DNA from 4 places in the Labrys sp. E2SS-1L genome. Region 2 is predicted to be linked to each of the others. Evidence: predicted binding sites of a transcription regulator. Region 2 holds the regulator's gene; each other region holds the start of a gene.

Region 1 (4,210 bases), 1.0 Mb from region 2:
AGGCCGGTCTCAACGTGACCAAGAACCTGCAAGCCATCCTGTTCGGCGGCTATCTGCACTTCGACGCACCGCGCATCGCGTCCAATATCACCGACAATTTCAACTACTATGTCGTTGGCGGCCAGGTGAACTACACCGTCGTCAAGGGCTTCATTGCGGGCGCCGAAGTCTGGTACCAGAACAAGGATCCGGAAGGGCTGAACAGCAAGACGGTCGACGCCGTCGGTGCCGGCGTGCGTCTGCGCCGCACCTTCTGATCCGGCCTATACAGGTGGAAACAAGAACGCCGCGCCCGCAAGGGCGCGGCGTTCTGCCTGTGATGTCCGGTCAGTTCTGGTTGGCCGGGACGAGATCGGTGCCGTTCAGGCGGCCGATATAGTCGGTGAGCATCGGCACATAGCGCTCGGCGCCGCCGGCGGCCATCGCTACCCCGAACGAGTTCTTCACCGCATTGCCGATCGGATTGACCAGCCCGGCGGCGTCCGCCATCGCCTCCAGATAGGTCAGGTCCTTGAAGGCATTGGCGATGGTGAATTTGTGCGCATTCTCGTCGCCCTCCAGGACCCAGCGCGAGAAGGTCTGGTAGAAGCCGCAATCCATGCGCCCGCCGCGAATGACGCTGTCGAAGCGCTTGGGCGTGATACCGACCTTCTGCGACAAGGCGAGGGCCTCCGCATAGAGGGCGGCATAGCCCAGCGACACGAAGTTGTTGAGCAGCTTCATGCGATGACCATCGCCCGTGCCGCCGATATGCACGATGCGTCCGGCCCAGGTTGAAATCACCGGCTTGAGGCGCTCGAACAGGGCGTCGCTGGCGCCGATCATGGTGTCGAGCGTGCCTTCCCAGGCCTCCTTTGGCGTGCGGCCGAGCGGGGCATCGGCATAGTCGATGCCGGCTTCGGCGAGTTCGGCAGCGAGCGCCAGGGTCGAGTTCGGATCGGAAGTCGAGCAGTCGACGACGACGGAGCCCGGCTTCAGGCCGGCCTTGAGCCCGTCGGGACCCCGTATCAGTGCTTCGACCTGCCGCGAGCCGGTGACGCACAGAAAGACGATGCTGGAAGCGGCGCCGATCTCGCGCGGGTTCTTGGCTTCCTTTGCGCCGCGCGCCACGAGATCCTCCACCGGCGCTCTGTTGCGATGCCCCATCACCGTCAACGCATAGCCCTTCTCCACGATGTTCTTGGCCATGCCATGGCCCATATAGCCGACTCCGATGAAGCCGACGCTTTCCTGCGCATTCGTCATTGCAATCGTCCCGTTTCCTGTCCCGCATTTGCCGATCGGGTTGCCGGCGCATCCTGCCGGCGAGGAGTTTGGACGGGGAGGGGCTTGGGGCGCAAGCCTGATCGGTGCAATGGTATGATGATTTATCGCAAGCCGCCCGGTGATCAGCCTTTGTCAAATAAGAAATTTGAGAACAAAAATAGAACTTGCGTTAACGAGAACAAAATGGGTACATAGCGCCACGGGGCTTCGAATTGCGACAAGATTGCAGCCCGGTGTTGGAAATTGATTGGTCCGGATGACGAATCCGTTCGTGCTTGATAGGGAAACGGGCATATGAGTCAGACGCAGCTGCGCTTGGTCGAAGGAAGCTCCATGGACAAGACGAAGGCGCTCGACGCCGCCCTATCACAGATCGAACGCTCCTTCGGCAAGGGCTCGATCATGCGGCTCGGCAAGGGTACCAAGACGATGGAGGTGGAGGCGATCTCCACCGGTTCTCTTGGTCTCGACATCGCGCTCGGTGTCGGCGGCCTGCCCAAGGGCCGGGTCATCGAGATCTACGGGCCGGAATCCTCGGGCAAGACCACGCTGGCGCTGCATAGCGTCGCCGAGGCCCAGAAAAGGGGCGGTGTCTGCGCGTTCATCGACGCCGAACATGCGCTTGATCCGGTCTATGCCCGCAAGCTCGGCGTCAATCTCGATGAATTGCTGATCTCGCAGCCCGATACCGGCGAGCAGGCGCTCGAGATCTGCGACACGCTGGTGCGCTCGGGTGCGATCGACGTCATCGTGATCGACTCCGTCGCGGCGCTGACGCCCAAGGCCGAAATCGAAGGCGAGATGGGTGATGTGCAGCCAGGCCTGCAAGCCCGCCTGATGAGCCAGGCGCTGCGCAAGCTGACGGCCTCGATCGGGCGTTCCAACTCGATGGTCATCTTCATCAACCAGATCCGCATGAAGATCGGCGTGATGTATGGCAGCCCGGAAACCACCACGGGCGGCAACGCCCTGAAATTCTACGCCTCGGTCCGCCTCGACATCCGCCGTATCGGTGCGATCAAGGACAGGGAAGAGGTGGTCGGCAACCAGACCCGCGTGAAGGTGGTCAAGAACAAGGTGGCGCCGCCCTTCAAGCAGATCGAATTCGACATCATGTATGGCGAGGGCGTCTCGAAGGTGGGCGAACTGATCGATCTCGGCGTCAAGGCCGGCGTGGTCGAGAAGTCCGGTGCCTGGTTCAGCTATGAGAGCCAGCGCCTCGGCCAGGGCCGGGAGAACGCCAAGCAGTTCCTCAAGGACAATCCGGATGTCGCCGACAAGATCGAGGGCCAGATTCGCCAGAATGCCGGCCTGATCGCCGAACGCATCCTCGACAATATCGATCCGGCGGACGCCGAGGACGATTGAGGCGGCTGCCGTCCCCCGCAGGTTCGGGGAGCGATCCTTGCCGCTTGGTCCTGAAAAACCCGCCTGTCAGGCCCGGCAGGCGGGTTTTTCGTGAATGAGCGCCTCGACAGGCCGAAACAGCCTCGCTACAACGCCCCACCACCATGATTGCTGGCCAGGCCGTAAGGAAGGGACCAGCCAAACAGGCACTTGGGCCAAATAGGCAAATTGGGCATGAGCGGCGTCAACGAGATCCGATCCACCTTCCTCGACTATTTCGTGCGGAACGGCCACGAGGCCGTGGCGTCCTCGCCGCTGGTGCCGCGCAACGATCCGACCCTGATGTTCACCAATGCCGGCATGGTGCAGTTCAAAAACGTCTTCACCGGCATCGAGAAGCGTCCCTATTCGCGCGCCGCGACTTCGCAGAAATGCGTACGCGCCGGCGGCAAGCACAATGATCTCGACAATGTCGGCTATACGGCCCGGCATCACACCTTCTTCGAGATGCTCGGAAACTTCTCCTTCGGCGACTATTTCAAGGATCGCGCGATCGAGCTCGCCTGGAACCTGATCACCAAGGATTTCGGCCTGCCGGCGTCCAAGCTCCTGGTGACGGTGTTCTCCGAGGATGACGAGGCCCATCGGCTGTGGAAGAAGATCGCCGGACTGCCGGATGACCGCATCATCCGCATCCCGACCTCAGACAATTTCTGGCGCATGGGCGATACCGGCCCCTGCGGTCCGTGCTCGGAAATCTTCTACGATCACGGCGACCACATCTGGGGTGGCCCGCCCGGCTCGCCGGACGAGGATGGCGACCGCTTCATCGAGATCTGGAACCTCGTCTTCATGCAGTTCGAGGAACTGGTGGGCGGCGAGCGTGTCAACCTGCCGCATCCCTCGATCGATACCGGCATGGGTCTCGAGCGCATCGCCACCGTGCTGCAGAACAAGCACAACAATTACGACATCGATCTCTTCCAGGCCCTAATCCGTGCGTCGGTCGAGGCGATCGGCGTGCCGGCCGAGGGCCCGGCTCTGGCCAGCCACCGCGTCATTGCCGACCATCTGCGTGCTTCCTCCTTCCTGGTCGCCGACGGCGTGCTGCCATCGAACGAGGGCAGGGGCTATGTGCTGCGTCGCATCATGAGGCGCGCCATGCGCCACATCTCCCTGCTCGGCGCCAAGGAACCCGTCATGTGGAAGCTGGTGCCGGCACTGGTGCGCGAGATGGGCGCCGCCTATCCCGAGCTCGTGCGGGCCGAAGCCCTGATCAGCGAGACCCTGCGCCTGGAGGAAACCAGTTTCCGGCGCACGCTGGAGCGGGGCCTTGCCTTGCTCGACGCCGAGACCTTGAAGCTCGGCGACGGCCAGGTCTTCTCGGGCGATGTCGCCTTCACCCTCTACGATACCTATGGCTTCCCGCTCGACCTCACGCAGGATGCGCTGCGCGCCCGCAACATTTCGGTCGATCTCGAGGGCTATCAGGCCGCCATGCAGCAGCAGAAGGCCAAGGCGCGCGCCGCCTGGGCCGGATCGGGTGATGCGGCCACCGAGACCGTCTGGTTCGGCCTGCGCGAGCAGGTCGGCGCCA
Region 2 (4,210 bases):
GGGGAGGGCGGCAACGACATCTTCAAACTGCTGGGCGTCAAGGACAGCGGATTGACCCGTGCGGCAACCGACACGATCATGGACTTCACCCAAGGCGAGGACAAAATCGACCTCAGTTTTCAGGAGTTCCACAGCCTGATCGCCAATAGCGATTTCACCGGCTCGTCGGGTGAACTGCGTTATATCTTCCAGGGTGGGCAGACCATGCTGCAGGGCGATATAAATGGTGACAAGAAGGCGGATTTTCAGATCGCGATCCAGGGCACGGTCAATTTGCAAAGCAGCGACATCATCGGCCTCACCTGAGCGTTGGCTGCATCGCGTCTGAGCGAGAAGGTGGCGGCCCCATGGGCCTCCGCCCGCAATTTTCGGGGTAACGATCGCGCGTTTTGAGGCGGTTACCCCGATCGTACCCGCCGTCTGGAAGGGGCCACCGCCACGCTAATTTCACCAGTATTTGCCGGTGGACATTGCTTCAGGAATGATGATGATCGCGTCTTTCGCGTCGCCAAGGGAAGTTTCATGAAAATCAGCGCCCGCAACCAGATCAAGGGCACGATCAAGAGCGTGACGAAGGGGCAGACGACCTCCCACATCCAGCTCGAGGTCAACGGCACCATCATTACTGCGTCGATCACCAATGAGGCCGTCGACGACCTCAATCTCAAGCCCGGCCAGAATGCCTATGCCGTCATCAAGGCCTCAGACGTCATGATTGCTGTCGACTGACCTGTCTTCCCGGTTCATGACGACCTTCGGCGGTGCTCGGGCGAATAGTGGTTCGAGCACTCCTGGTTGCCTGGTGTCGAGCGGATTAGCCTGCGATTCCGGAGGCTCTCTCAGGCAATCCGCAAGCCCAGTTCGGCCAGCAATTGGCCGGCCTGGCCTTTCGAGATCGTGGCGCCCTTGAAATAACGGGTGTCTGCCAGCTTCAGCCCGCCGAGATCGGCACCGCGCAAGTCGGCACCCTCGAAGCGAGCATCGACAAGATTGGCATCACGCAGACTGCATTCCTCGAAGATCGCCTCGCGAAAATCACATTGGCGCAAATCGGCCTGGGTGAAGTCGAGGCGACGCAGCACGCTCTTCCGGAAGGAAAAGGCCGGCAGCTTGGCCGACATCAGCAGAACTTCCTCGAAAACCAGCCCCAGCCCCGAGGTTTCGGAGAGGTCCGCCCCGGTCAGCTTGCAACCGGTAAAAGCCGTCGAGGCCGCCTTGGCGCGCCGGAAGCTGGTATTGCTGTAATCACCGGTGCGGAACGCCGCTTCCTCCAGGTCCGTGCCACGGAAATCGGCGCCGCTCGCTTTGCAGTTGCGCCAGAGTGTATTGGCAAGCCTGGCGCCGACCAGCTTGGCGTTTCTGAGCCTGCAGCGCTCGAAGGCCCAATGAGAGAGATCGAGACGCGAAAGATCGCACTCCTCCATCTCGCAATCGACGAGGGAATGCGGAAGCTTCGCCGCGAGCAGGTTTTCGACATCGCGGCGCCGCAAGCTGCAGTTCGCGATCGCGCGAAGCGCGTTCATAGCCGGCAAGCCACGATGTCGGCCACGCTCAATAGCGACGGAACAAACCGACCAGCTTGCCCTGGATCTGCACCCGGTCGGGCCCGAAGATACGGGTTTCATAGGCCGGATTGGCGGCCTCCAGTGCGATGGAGGCTCCGCGCTTGCGCAGGCGCTTGAGTGTCGCCTCCTCGTCGTCGATCAGTGCCACGACGATGTCGCCGGTATCGGCGTGGTCCTGGCGGCGGATAAGCACGGTGTCATTGTCGAAGATACCGGCTTCGATCATGGAATCGCCGCGCACTTCCAGGGCGAAATGATCGCCGGAGGACAACATTTCCGGCGTGACGCTGATGGTGTGGCTCTTGGACTGGATGGCGGAGACCGGCGTGCCGGCGGCGATACGCCCCATCACCGGGACGAGGACCGGCCGGCCGACCTCGTCGTCAATTTCAGGCCTGACGGGGCGAACCTTGCCGAGATTGCCCTCGATTACATTGGGGCGGAAACCACGCTGGGAAGAGGCGAGCGACAGGCCGCCACCGCTCGGCACCGCCGATTCGGGCAGGCGCACCACTTCCAGCGCACGGGCGCGGTTGGGCAGGCGCCGAATGAAGCCACGCTCCTCCAGCGCCATGATCAGGCGGTGAATGCCGGACTTGGACCTGAGGTCCAGTGCTTCCTTCATCTCATCGAAGGAAGGAGGCACACCCTGTTCCTTCAGGCGCTCATGAATGAACCGAAGCAATTCATGTTGTTTCTTGGTCAGCATGGCTATCCCGTCGTGGCGGCCGCGAATCACGGTGAAGGTGTAAACAAAACAAGAACAGTGCTACATGTTCCTACTGTGTTCTGCAACAATGAAGTTCAGGTTAAAGACGTGGTCAATAGCCGGCCGCACGGAGATCGATGATCTCGCAGGTCTCACCCGCCTTTGCTTCGGGTGCGAAGGGCGGCCGGATCACCAGGCAGTCGGCATGTTGCATCACGCTGACGAGCGACGAATCCTGCAGTGCCAATGGCTCTACCTTGAGGATGTCTGACGTATCGTCAAGCAGGAAGCGGGCCCGTATATAATCCTCGCGGACATCGTTGGCCGGCCAGGAGCGGGCAAAGACGGCCTTGCGGCGTGGCGGGCCGGCGTCGGAACGGCCAAGCAACGCGCGCAGCAGCGGCACCAGGAAGAGGACGCCGCAAACCACGGAGGAGACCGGATTGCCCGGCAGTCCGAGGATGTGCATGACGCCGAGCCGCCCATGCAGCAGCGGCTTGCCTGGCCGCATGGCAATCTTCCAGAAGCCGAGCCGCATGCCTTCGCGGGTCAGTGCGGTCTGGATCAGATCGTGATCGCCGACGGAGGCACCGCCGATAGTGACGAGCACATCGGCCTTTTCGGCGCGAGCTCGCTTGATGGCGGCTTCCAGGGCCGGGAAGTCGTCGCTGGCGATGCCGAGGTCGAGCACTTCGCCGCCTTCGGCCTCGACAAGGGCGCGGATGGCGAAGTTGTTGGAGGCAACGATCTGGTTCTCGCCGATGGCCTGGCCGGGCAATACCAGTTCGTCGCCGGTGGCGAGGATGGCGACCTTGGGGCGGCGGTGGACCGGCAGACCTGGGTGGTTCATGGCGGCGGCGAGGGCGATATCGCGGGGGCCGATGACGGTTCCAGGCCTCAGGGCCTCACGGCCTTCGGTAAAATCCAGTCCGCGGCCCCGGATATGCTGGCCGGGCTTGGCCGTGGCCTCCAGGATGACGCGATTGCCGTCGCGCCGGGTCTGTTCCTGGATCACCACGGTGTCGGCGCCGTCAGGTACGGGCGCGCCCGTAAAGATGCGCACGGCCTGGTTCTCGCCGACCCGACCGGCATAGCCATGCCCGGCGGCAGACTCGCCGATCAATTCGAGGCTGGCTCCCTGCTTGGCGTCATCCACGCGTACTGCATAGCCGTCCATGGCCGAGGCGTTGAAACCGGGCTGGGTTCTCAGCGCGGTGATGGCGGAAGCAAGCACGCGTCCGCGCGTGGCGTGCAGTGGCACGGTTTCGACAGGAAGCGGGGTGACGCCGGCAACCACCTTGGCCAGCGCGTCCGCGACGGGAAGCAGGCTCATGGATTTTCCTCCGCATGCCAATCGCCGGATTTGCCGCCGGACTTCTCTACGAGCCTGATCGCCTCGATGCGCATGCCCCGGTCGGCGGCTTTGACCATGTCATAGATGGTCAGGCAGGCGACGGAAACAGCGGTCAGCGCTTCCATCTCCACGCCGGTCTGACCCGCGACCTTGGCTGTCGCCCGCACCGTCAGACCGGGCAGAGCGGTGTCGGGCTCGATCTCGACGGCGACCTTGCTGAGGAGCAGCGGGTGGCAGAGCGGAATGAGTTCATGGGTTTTCTTGGCGGCCATGATACCGGCGATGCGGGCCGTGGCGCGAACATCACCTTTCTTGGCATCACCCGACAAGACGAGGTCGAGCGTCTCGCGCTGCATCACCACCCGCCCTTCGGCAATTGCGGTGCGGCTCGTCACGGCCTTTTGCGAAACATCGACCATGTTCGCCTCGCCGGAGGCGTCGAGATGGGTAAGGCTAGGATTCGTATTTTGCCGGCTCATGCCGCCTGGTCCACAGACAGCAGGGCACGCGTGGCGGCGGCGACGTCGGCCTGGCGCATCAGGCTCTCGCCCACCAGGAAGGTGTTCACATCAGCCTTCTGCA
Region 3 (4,210 bases), 740 kb from region 2:
GGTGGAATGCAAAAGAACGTGACCGATATCGAGGCAGTTGCGCCTTCTCAGGACCATCAACCCAAGAGCGAAGTGGCATCAACTCCGGCTCCGGCCAAGGCCGGCCTTGCCTCCGACAATGTTTTCGATCGTCTGGTGCATGACGAGGAGGATGTCGTTGGCCTCCTCGCGTTCTCCCTTTCCATGCAGAACAAGCGTGACTGGCTGGTGGCGTTCAAGAAGGAAGTCGGTCGTGACCCGACACCCCAGGAGCTCGCCGCCTATGACATCGGCGAGCGGATCGATCGTCGCCTGGCGACCTATCGAAAGCTCGCCGAGCACGCCTTGGCCGGCAATTCCTTCTGGGCCTCGGCCACCCTGACACCGGTGAGCGAATTGCCCGGCCCCACCGTGAGCGAGCCTTCTTCTGCCCCGGCCAAGCCGCAACGCTCGTCCTGGTTCGGCAACAGCAAGGGATGATTGCCGCCCGCTGTCGAGATGGCGGGCAACGCGACCGATGGACGAAAGAGTGGCCTGATCAGAACAGCGCCAATTGTTCGCCCATCCGCACCGGGCGGGTGAACAGGTCGGTGCGCAGTTTCAGCCGCCTGGCGTTGATGCCGAGCCGCGCGGCTGCCAGTTCGAAGCGCCGGCCGATCATCCAGGCATAGGGCCCGGTGCCGGACATGCGCAGGCCCCAGCGTGAATCATAGTCCTTGCCGTCGCGGCTCGAGCGCATCAGCGAGAAGACATGGTTCATGGCATCGGGGCGATGCTCGTTGAGCCAATCGCGCATCAGGCCCGAAATTTCCAGCGGCAGGCGCAGCATGACGTAACCCGCCTCGCGGGCACCAGCCGCACGGGCCGCCTCGAGGATGCGCTCGATCTCGGCATCGTTGATCTTGGGGATGATCGGCGCCACCATCACCGTCACGGGAATGCCGGCATCGGCCAATTGGCGCATGGCCTTCAGCCGCAGGGACGGCGTGGCCGCGCGCGGTTCGAGCGAGCGGGACAGCTTGGCGTCGAGGGTGGTTACCGACAAGGCGACCTTGACGAGGCCACGCCGGGCAAGACGCGCGAGAATGTCGATGTCGCGCGTGATCAGGCCCGATTTGGTGACGATGCCGACCGGATGGCTGGTTCTATCGAGAACCTCCAGGATGGAACGAGTGATGCCGCGCTGGCGCTCGATCGGCTGATAGGGATCGGTATTGGTGCCCATCGCGATGGTGCGCGGCTGGTAGTTCTTCGCCGCCAACTCCTTTTCCAAGAGGGACGCGGCATTCGGCTTGGCGAACAGCTTGGTCTCGAAGTCGAGCCCCGGCGAGAGGCCCATATGCGCGTGCGTCGGCCGGGCGAAGCAATAGACGCAACCATGTTCGCAACCGCGATAGGGGTTGATCGAACGGTCGAAGGAAATGTCCGGCGAGTCGTTGAAGGTGATGATCTTGCGGGCCTGCTCCTCCTGGATTTCGGTGCGCAGGGTCGGCAATTCCTCGATCGAGTTCCAGCCGTCATCCTCGATGAAGCGCGACAGCCCCTCGAAGCGCCCGCTGGCATTGGAGCCGGCGCCGCGTCCCCGCCGCCGCTCGATGTCGACAACGGTCGTGCCCACCGGCACCGCATCGGTGAGAGAGACCTTGCTTATCGGCACGCCCATGGCCGCCTCCGCGAATCAAATTTCTCTGTTCTCATTAGAACAAAAAGAGAACATTCGGGCAAGCGAAACCAAAATGCCAATCATTTGAGCAGGATCGTGCCTTCGCGCCCCTCACGTCGGGCGGTGGTGCATGATATGCGGACCTTTGAAAAAAGTGACCGTTCCAGTCGGACCAGACTTGCCATGATCAGTGTTGTCATCGCCGCAAACGGCCAGGAAGTCGCGCTGGCGGAAACGCTGGCTGCTCTTGTCCCGGCGGCGGCGGATGGCTTTGTGCGCGAGGTGGTGGTGGTAGCGGAATCCGGGCCGTCGCAGGGCACGCGGCTGGTCGCCGACGCGGTCGGTTGTGTCATCGTCGAGGGCGATGCCAGGACCGGGCTGGAGGCTGCCCGCAGCGACTGGGTGCTGGTGATGGCGCCGGGCGTCCGGCTGGAAAGCGATTGGTTCCGCGAAGCCGGCGTGATGATGCAGCGATTGCAAAGAGCGAACGACCGGCCGGTTGCGATGCTGTTTCGTGGCGCTGTCGACGATTATGGCTGGCGCGCAAGGCTCAGCGAAATCGTGCTCAAGCTGTCGCGTAGCCGCAGACGGAAGCAGGCCATGCTGGCGCCGCGCAAGGCGCTGCTGGCGGGCGGGCGCTTGGGGACTCATGCCTTGCGCGCGCGTGCTTTTACGGGTGGAGTGGGGACGGTGCGGTGAGGCAGGCGCTCCTGGGACCGCCGGCTTCCAGCCGGCTCTTGGAACCGTCGCACGTGCGGAAAGGAAGAGCCGGCCGGAAGCCGGCGGTCCCAGGGAACCTATCGCTGCAGCGAAGCTCCCCCGCTGTCGAAGACATGGCAGAGGGCGGGGTCGGCGCGTAGCGGCACGGTTTCGCCATGGCGGACCCGCAACTGGCCGGGGGCCGAAATGGTCAGGTTCTCGCCGCCCGTGGTGGTCGCATAGAGCACCGTCTCGCCACCGAGATGCTCGACCAGATGGACCTTGACCTCGCCGAGCGGCTCGCCGGCCTCGCCGCCGACCAGGATATGCTCGGGGCGAACGCCGAAAGTGACGGGCGCCGCTGCCGCCGCGCCTGGCAGCGGCGCGCCGAGGCGAACCGATTGCCCGGCGACTTCGATCGCATCGCCGGTCCCAGTCAGGCGGCCGGCCAGGAAGTTCATCTTGGGCGAGCCGATGAAGCCGGCCACGAACTGGTTGGCCGGTGCGTTGTAGAGGTCGAGCGGTGCACCGACCTGCATCACCACGCCGTCGCGCAGCACCACGATCTTGTCGGCCATGGTCATCGCCTCGACCTGGTCGTGGGTCACGTAGATCATGGTGTTGCCGAGGTCCTGGTGCAGCTTGGCGATCTCCACGCGCATCTGCACGCGCAGTTCCGCGTCGAGATTGGAGAGCGGCTCGTCGAACAGGAAGATGCGCGGTTCGCGCACGATGGCCCGCCCGATGGCGACGCGCTGGCGCTGCCCGCCGGACAGGGCCTTGGGGCGGCGCTGCAGATAATCCTCGATCTTGAGGATCCTGGCGGCATGGCGCACCCGCGTCTCGATCTCGGCCCGCTTGCAGCCGGCGGTTTCCAGGCCGAAGGCGAGGTTCTTGTACACCGTCATGTGGGGGTAGAGAGCATAGGACTGGAACACCATGGCGATGCCCCGGCGCGAGGCCGGCACATTGTTCATGCGCTCGCCGTCGATGAGGAGGTCGCCGCCCGAGATCGGCTCGAGCCCGGCGATCATGCGCAGGAGGGTGGACTTGCCGCAACCGGACGGGCCGACGAACACCGTGAACTCGCCCGGTTCGATGACGAGGTCGACGCCATGAATCACGTCCAGCGAACCATAGCGCTTCACCACCTTGTCGAGCCTGATGCTGGTCGCCATGCCGTCCTCCCTACAAGCCATTCGCACTTGATTGAACCCAAGGGACTGTCATCCCCGGCGGGGTCGTAGACCCCGGGAAGGGGATCCAGGGACTATTAGGTGTGTCCAACGGCCCCTGGATCCCCTTCCCACGGCCGTTGGCCGTGCCGGGGATGACACGTCCTCATTTGCGGGCGGTTCTCTAAGGCCGCCAACCGCGATATTTGGGGTGATCCGGCCCGATCGGCAGCTTGACGTCGCTGCCGGTCTGGGCCGAGTGATAGAAGGCAGTCGCCAGTTCCAGCGCCCGGCGCGCATCATCGACCGTGACCGGCACCGGTCCGCGGCTATGCAGCGCCTCATGGAAAGCGTCCATCTGCCCGAGGAAGCGGCGGCCGACCGGGGGCAGGTCGGCGACGAGATCCTTGATATCGGCGGCTACGGCCTCGTTCGCCGGCAGGATGGTCCAGGGTTCGTCGCCTGGCGAATAGGCCTCGCCGCCGCTTTCGAAGGTGACGTTTTCGAAACATAGGCGCAGCCGCGAAATCTCGTTCTGCGAGCCCAAAGTGGCGCTGGCGGCCACCAGCGCGCCATTTTCCATTTCCCAGGACGAGGAAACGCAATCTTCCACCTCGATGGCATTGACCCGCGTGGTCGCGCGGGCAAACAACCGGCGCACCGGGCCCATCAGATAGGTCATCATGTCATGCTG
Region 4 (4,210 bases), 710 kb from region 2:
CAGCGGCCTTTTCGAGAAGGGCATCCTGTCGATCACCCCGCAGGGCAGTGCCTATGCCGTGAAGCTCGACCTCAGCTCCACCCTGGCCCAGCTCAAGGGAGCCGGCGTCACTGCGAGCTTCGATCCGATCACCTATCTGGCCACGCCCAATTCGGACGGCACCTATGCGGTGACCAGCGATTCGCCGATCAACTACAATTTCAGCGGCACCCAGGGTGACAAGCCTTTCGCGATGAAGGTTACGGCGCCTTGCAAGTCGACGGGCGTGTTCGATCCCAAGATCTCGACCTTCTCGAGCTATGAAGCGACCTGCGCCTCGATGTCGATGGACATGGACGATGCGGAGAGCACCGTGACCGCGAGCATGGGCGCGATCACCTCCAAGCTGACCGGAGCCGCCGGCAGCAGTGGGGGCGTCGACGTCAGCACCACCGGTTCGGCCACCGATTTCGTCGAGAACATCGTCGGCAAGACCAAGCCCCTGACCATCAAGGTCGCGGCCAAGTCGCTGACCACCGATGGCAAGATCGACAATTTCCAGCTTTCCACGGTGCTGGAATTCATTGGCATGGCCGCCAATTCCAAGGATCCCAAGGAACTGATCGCCAAGCAGGCCGAGATCAAGCAGAAGCTGACTGCAGCCCTGCCGCTGTGGAACAACCTGTCCGGCACCACCAAGCTGAATGAAGTCACCATCGACACGCCTGTCGGTCCGGTCAAGCTTGGCAGCCTCAGCTACGGCGTCGGCATGACCGGTGCGGTCAAGGATGCCTCCTACGGCATCGACATCAAATATGATGGGCTGGTGCTGCCGCAGTCTCCGGTCATCCCAGGCTGGGTGGCTCCGCTGGTTCCGGGCCAGGGCAATATCGATGTGAAGTTCGAGGGCGTCGATCTCGAGGCCATCACCAAGCTGGCGATCGAGAATTTCGATGCGAGCAAGGATCCGCCGATCCCCAACGAGCTGACGCCGCAATTCCTGGCCCTCTTCATGGCCGGACAGCCGCATGTGACCCTGGCGCCCAGCACCTTCACCGCCCCGGCCGGCGCCGTGAGCGCTGAAGGCAAGATGAGCGTCATGCCGAGCCAGAAGGGCAAGGTGACGATTTCTGCCACCAATCTCGACCAGATCATCGCGGCCGTGAACGCAGCGCAGGTTCCCAACAAGGAATCGGCCCTGATGGGCATCGCCCTGATCAAGGGACTGGCCAAGACCGGTGCTGACGGCAAGGCTGTCTGGGATGTCGATTTCGACGCGGCGACCAAGGCGGTGAGCGTCAACGGCCAGGTGCTCAGCGCTGGCAGCGGCGGCGGTGCCGGTGGTGGCGACGAAGGCGGCAGCAGCGACGACGAAGGCGAGGGCGACAACGCTCAATAAGGGCGCTTGTCGGTCCGGATGCCGGTGTGTTGAAGGGGCAGGCGCGAGCCTGCCCCTTTCGTTTGGGGCGAGGCGTTGCGCCACGAGGCGAAATCGACCGGACGCGCCTTGCTCCCGGCAGTTCCAGAGGGGGAGGGCGGAAGTCAAAGAAAAACCCCCGCGGATCGCTCCGCGGGGGTGATGTTTCCGGCGACGAAGAAAGGCTTAGTCAGCCTTGGCTTCGCCAGCTGCTTCGGCCGCAGCCGGCTGCTGGGTCGTTTCGGCGGCGCGCGCATTGTGCAGCGGGCGGATCGTCTGGAAGGAGGCGCGCTCCTGGGCCGCAGGGCGGCCGGTCAGGCTGACGACGTCGCGGCGGATCGAGGCGATCAGCTCGCGAATGGAACCGCTGTCGCCGTCGGGACGATATTCCTCACCGAGCACGTCGAGCTTGGCGCAGAGCTCGACCGCGTTCTTGGCGGGAGCGCGGGAGATCGAATTGGCGATGGAGCGCAGTTCGGCGACGAGTTCGTCGCGCAGGCCCTTCTGGTCGTCGGCATCGATGATCGGGGAAGCGAGCATGCCGCGCAAAGCGGCGCGCCGCAAACCCAGAGCCGCTACCGTGTTGGCCCCGTCGCTCGCTTCGCGCTGTTGTCCTGGTCCTGCCATGTTGCTGCCCTCGTATGGAACTAAGAATTGAAGTGTGCGGCTCCCCTGCACGCCCAATGTGGCGAAAGAGCGATGACGGAAAGCGCGGCTCGGATTTTCGACCTGCTTGTTGGGCAAGTTATCGGGCAAAGGCAAGGTTTTCTTGGCCGGATACTGCAGATTCCCACATGATTCGAGGCGAAATGGCCAAGTTCGACATGGCAGGGCCTTTGGCGCGGTTTGGTAAGCGGATAGTTAAGGTCAGGCGCTTGCATTGTGCGAACAAATATGGAACAAACTAATTGTGCATGAAGCCAAATCCCTTGCGGGTGCGGCGCCGGGAGCATGCTAGAGCAGGAATGATGGAGGCGCCCCTCGGGGCGCCATGGGGCGTGCGGGCCGGTTAGGCCGGCAGGCTGTGAAGCGAAGGAAGGAAGCCTCGATGTCGGGCTCGGTGAACAAGGTCATTCTGGTCGGTAATCTCGGCCGCGATCCGGAAGTGCGGCGGCTCAATTCGGGCGAACCGGTCGTCAACCTGCGTATCGCCACGACGGAGAGCTGGCGTGACAAGGCCACCGGCGAGCGCAAGGAGAAGACCGAGTGGCACAGCGTGGTCATCTTCAATGAAGGGCTGGCGCGCATCGCAGAGCAATATCTGAAGAAGGGTTCCAAGGTTTATCTCGAGGGCCAGCTCCAGACCCGCAAATACAACGATGCCTCGGGCGTGGAGAAATATTCCACCGAGATCGTGCTGCAGCGCTATCGCGGCGAGATGACCCTCCTGGATTCGCGTGGCGGCGGGCAGGGCGATGGCGGCCGGGACTATCAGGGCAACGATTTCGGCTCGTCGAGCCCGATGGAACGTCGCCCGGCACCGGCCGGCTCGAGCAAGTTCTCCTCGGCCGACATGGATGACGACATCCCGTTCTGAAATCGGACGAGGCCCATCGACAGGCTATCCGAAGCGCCGGTCACGTCCTGTGGCCGGCGTTTTGCTGTCGGGCGCGTCATGAAGCGCGATCATCACGCCGCCCCGGTGACGGAAAAGAAGCCGAACGCGCTGCGGGCCCGCTATCCGGCCACGATCGCCCTGACCCCGTCGACGATGAACTGTACCGCCAGGGCCGACAGCACGATGCCGAGAAGCCGTGTCAGCACGACATTGCCGGTGATCCCGAGCAGCTTGTTGATCACCCCTGCCAGCCGGAACGAGACGTAGCAGCAGGCCGTGACGAAGGCGATGACGAGAAACAGCGAGGCGAATTTGGCGGGCTCGCCATGGGCCTGGGCGGAGAGCAGCATCACAGCCGTGATGGCGCCGGGGCCGGCGATCAGCGGGATCGCCAGCGGAAAGGCGGCGACATTGGAGATGAAATCCTTGGTGATGGCGGTCTCCGCGGTTTCGTTTTTGCGAACGTTGGAGCGGTCGAACACCATTTCATAGGCGATGGCGAACAGCAGGAGGCCACCGGCGATGCGGAAGGCCGGGGTGGTGATGCCGAGCAGCCTGAGGAAGGGTTCGCCGGCAATGGCGAAGAAGGCGAGCACGCCGAAGCCGATCACGCTGGCGCGCCAGCCGACCGAATGCTGCTGCTCCTTGTTCATGCCGCGCGTGACACCCAGGAAGATCGGGCCGAGGCCGGGCGGATCGACCACCACGAGCAGGGTGACGAGAGCGGCTGTCAGATAGTCCAGAAGCGGCGTCATGAAGCCCCTCGATCGATCATTTGCTCGCGCCAAGATTGACGCTGCGGCCCAGCCTGAATATGGCTGTGCCTTCCGCTTGCGGTCGAGGGAAATCAAGCCGTCTCGCACGCCGCCTGGCTTCCCCTCCACAAGCAGCAGAAAAAATCGGATCGAACATGTCAAATCTCTATCCGGCCGAGCTCGTCGCGGCCGCCAATGTCTCCGCCGCCTGGCCATTCGAGGAGGCGAGGAAGCTCGTCGCCCGTCTGCAGAAGCGGTCCGGCGACAAGAAAGAGGTCCTGTTCGAGACCGGCTATGGTCCCTCGGGCCTGCCGCATATCGGCACCTTCGGCGAGGTCGCGCGGACCACCATGGTGCGCAATGCGTTTCGCCTGCTGACGGAAGATCGCGTCCCGACCCGGCTGCTCTGCTTCTCCGACGATATGGACGGCATGCGCAAGATCCCGGACAATGTGCCGGATCCCGAAGCGCTCAAGCCCTATTTGCAGATGCCGCTGACCC

The links. Region 2 encodes LexA, which represses DNA repair genes until DNA is damaged. Its sites were predicted from a motif close to TGTTCNNNNTGTGTTCNG; they were not measured.
Region 1: recA (recombinase RecA) is a predicted target of LexA. The motif match lies at 1,414-1,431, and genes of this name have one in related genera.
Region 3: ACIGJE_RS22685 (PA0069 family radical SAM protein) is a predicted target of LexA. The motif match lies at 1,678-1,695, and genes of this name have one in related genera.
Region 4: ssb (single-stranded DNA-binding protein) is a predicted target of LexA. The motif match lies at 2,281-2,298, and genes of this name have one in related genera.

Annotation. Positions count from the first base shown of each region.
Region 1 is NZ_CP172712.1:3,104,780-3,108,989, forward strand. Features, by position in the region: gene ACIGJE_RS14290 (porin) at 1-257, shown strand, start outside; gene ACIGJE_RS14295 (NAD(P)-dependent oxidoreductase) at 328-1,245, opposite strand; gene recA (recombinase RecA) at 1,561-2,634, shown strand; gene alaS (alanine--tRNA ligase) at 2,848-4,210, shown strand, end outside.
Region 2 is NZ_CP172712.1:4,106,024-4,110,233, reverse strand. Features, by position in the region: gene ACIGJE_RS19260 (hypothetical protein) at 1-306, shown strand, start outside; gene ACIGJE_RS19255 (TOBE domain-containing protein) at 523-729, shown strand; gene ACIGJE_RS19250 (pentapeptide repeat-containing protein) at 840-1,523, opposite strand; gene lexA (transcriptional repressor LexA) at 1,552-2,274, opposite strand; gene ACIGJE_RS19240 (molybdopterin molybdotransferase MoeA) at 2,387-3,607, opposite strand; gene moaC (cyclic pyranopterin monophosphate synthase MoaC) at 3,604-4,107, opposite strand; gene trpC (indole-3-glycerol phosphate synthase TrpC) at 4,104-4,210, opposite strand, start outside.
Region 3 is NZ_CP172712.1:4,843,790-4,847,999, reverse strand. Features, by position in the region: gene ACIGJE_RS22690 (hypothetical protein) at 7-459, shown strand; gene ACIGJE_RS22685 (PA0069 family radical SAM protein) at 518-1,642, opposite strand; gene ACIGJE_RS22680 (glycosyltransferase family 2 protein) at 1,826-2,341, shown strand; gene ACIGJE_RS22675 (ABC transporter ATP-binding protein) at 2,440-3,519, opposite strand; gene ACIGJE_RS22670 (Gfo/Idh/MocA family protein) at 3,701-4,210, opposite strand, start outside.
Region 4 is NZ_CP172712.1:3,400,300-3,404,509, forward strand. Features, by position in the region: gene ACIGJE_RS15685 (hypothetical protein) at 1-1,378, shown strand, start outside; gene ACIGJE_RS15690 (hypothetical protein) at 1,583-2,023, opposite strand; gene ssb (single-stranded DNA-binding protein) at 2,445-2,933, shown strand; gene ACIGJE_RS15700 (MarC family protein) at 3,074-3,709, opposite strand; gene ACIGJE_RS15705 (lysine--tRNA ligase) at 3,865-4,210, shown strand, end outside.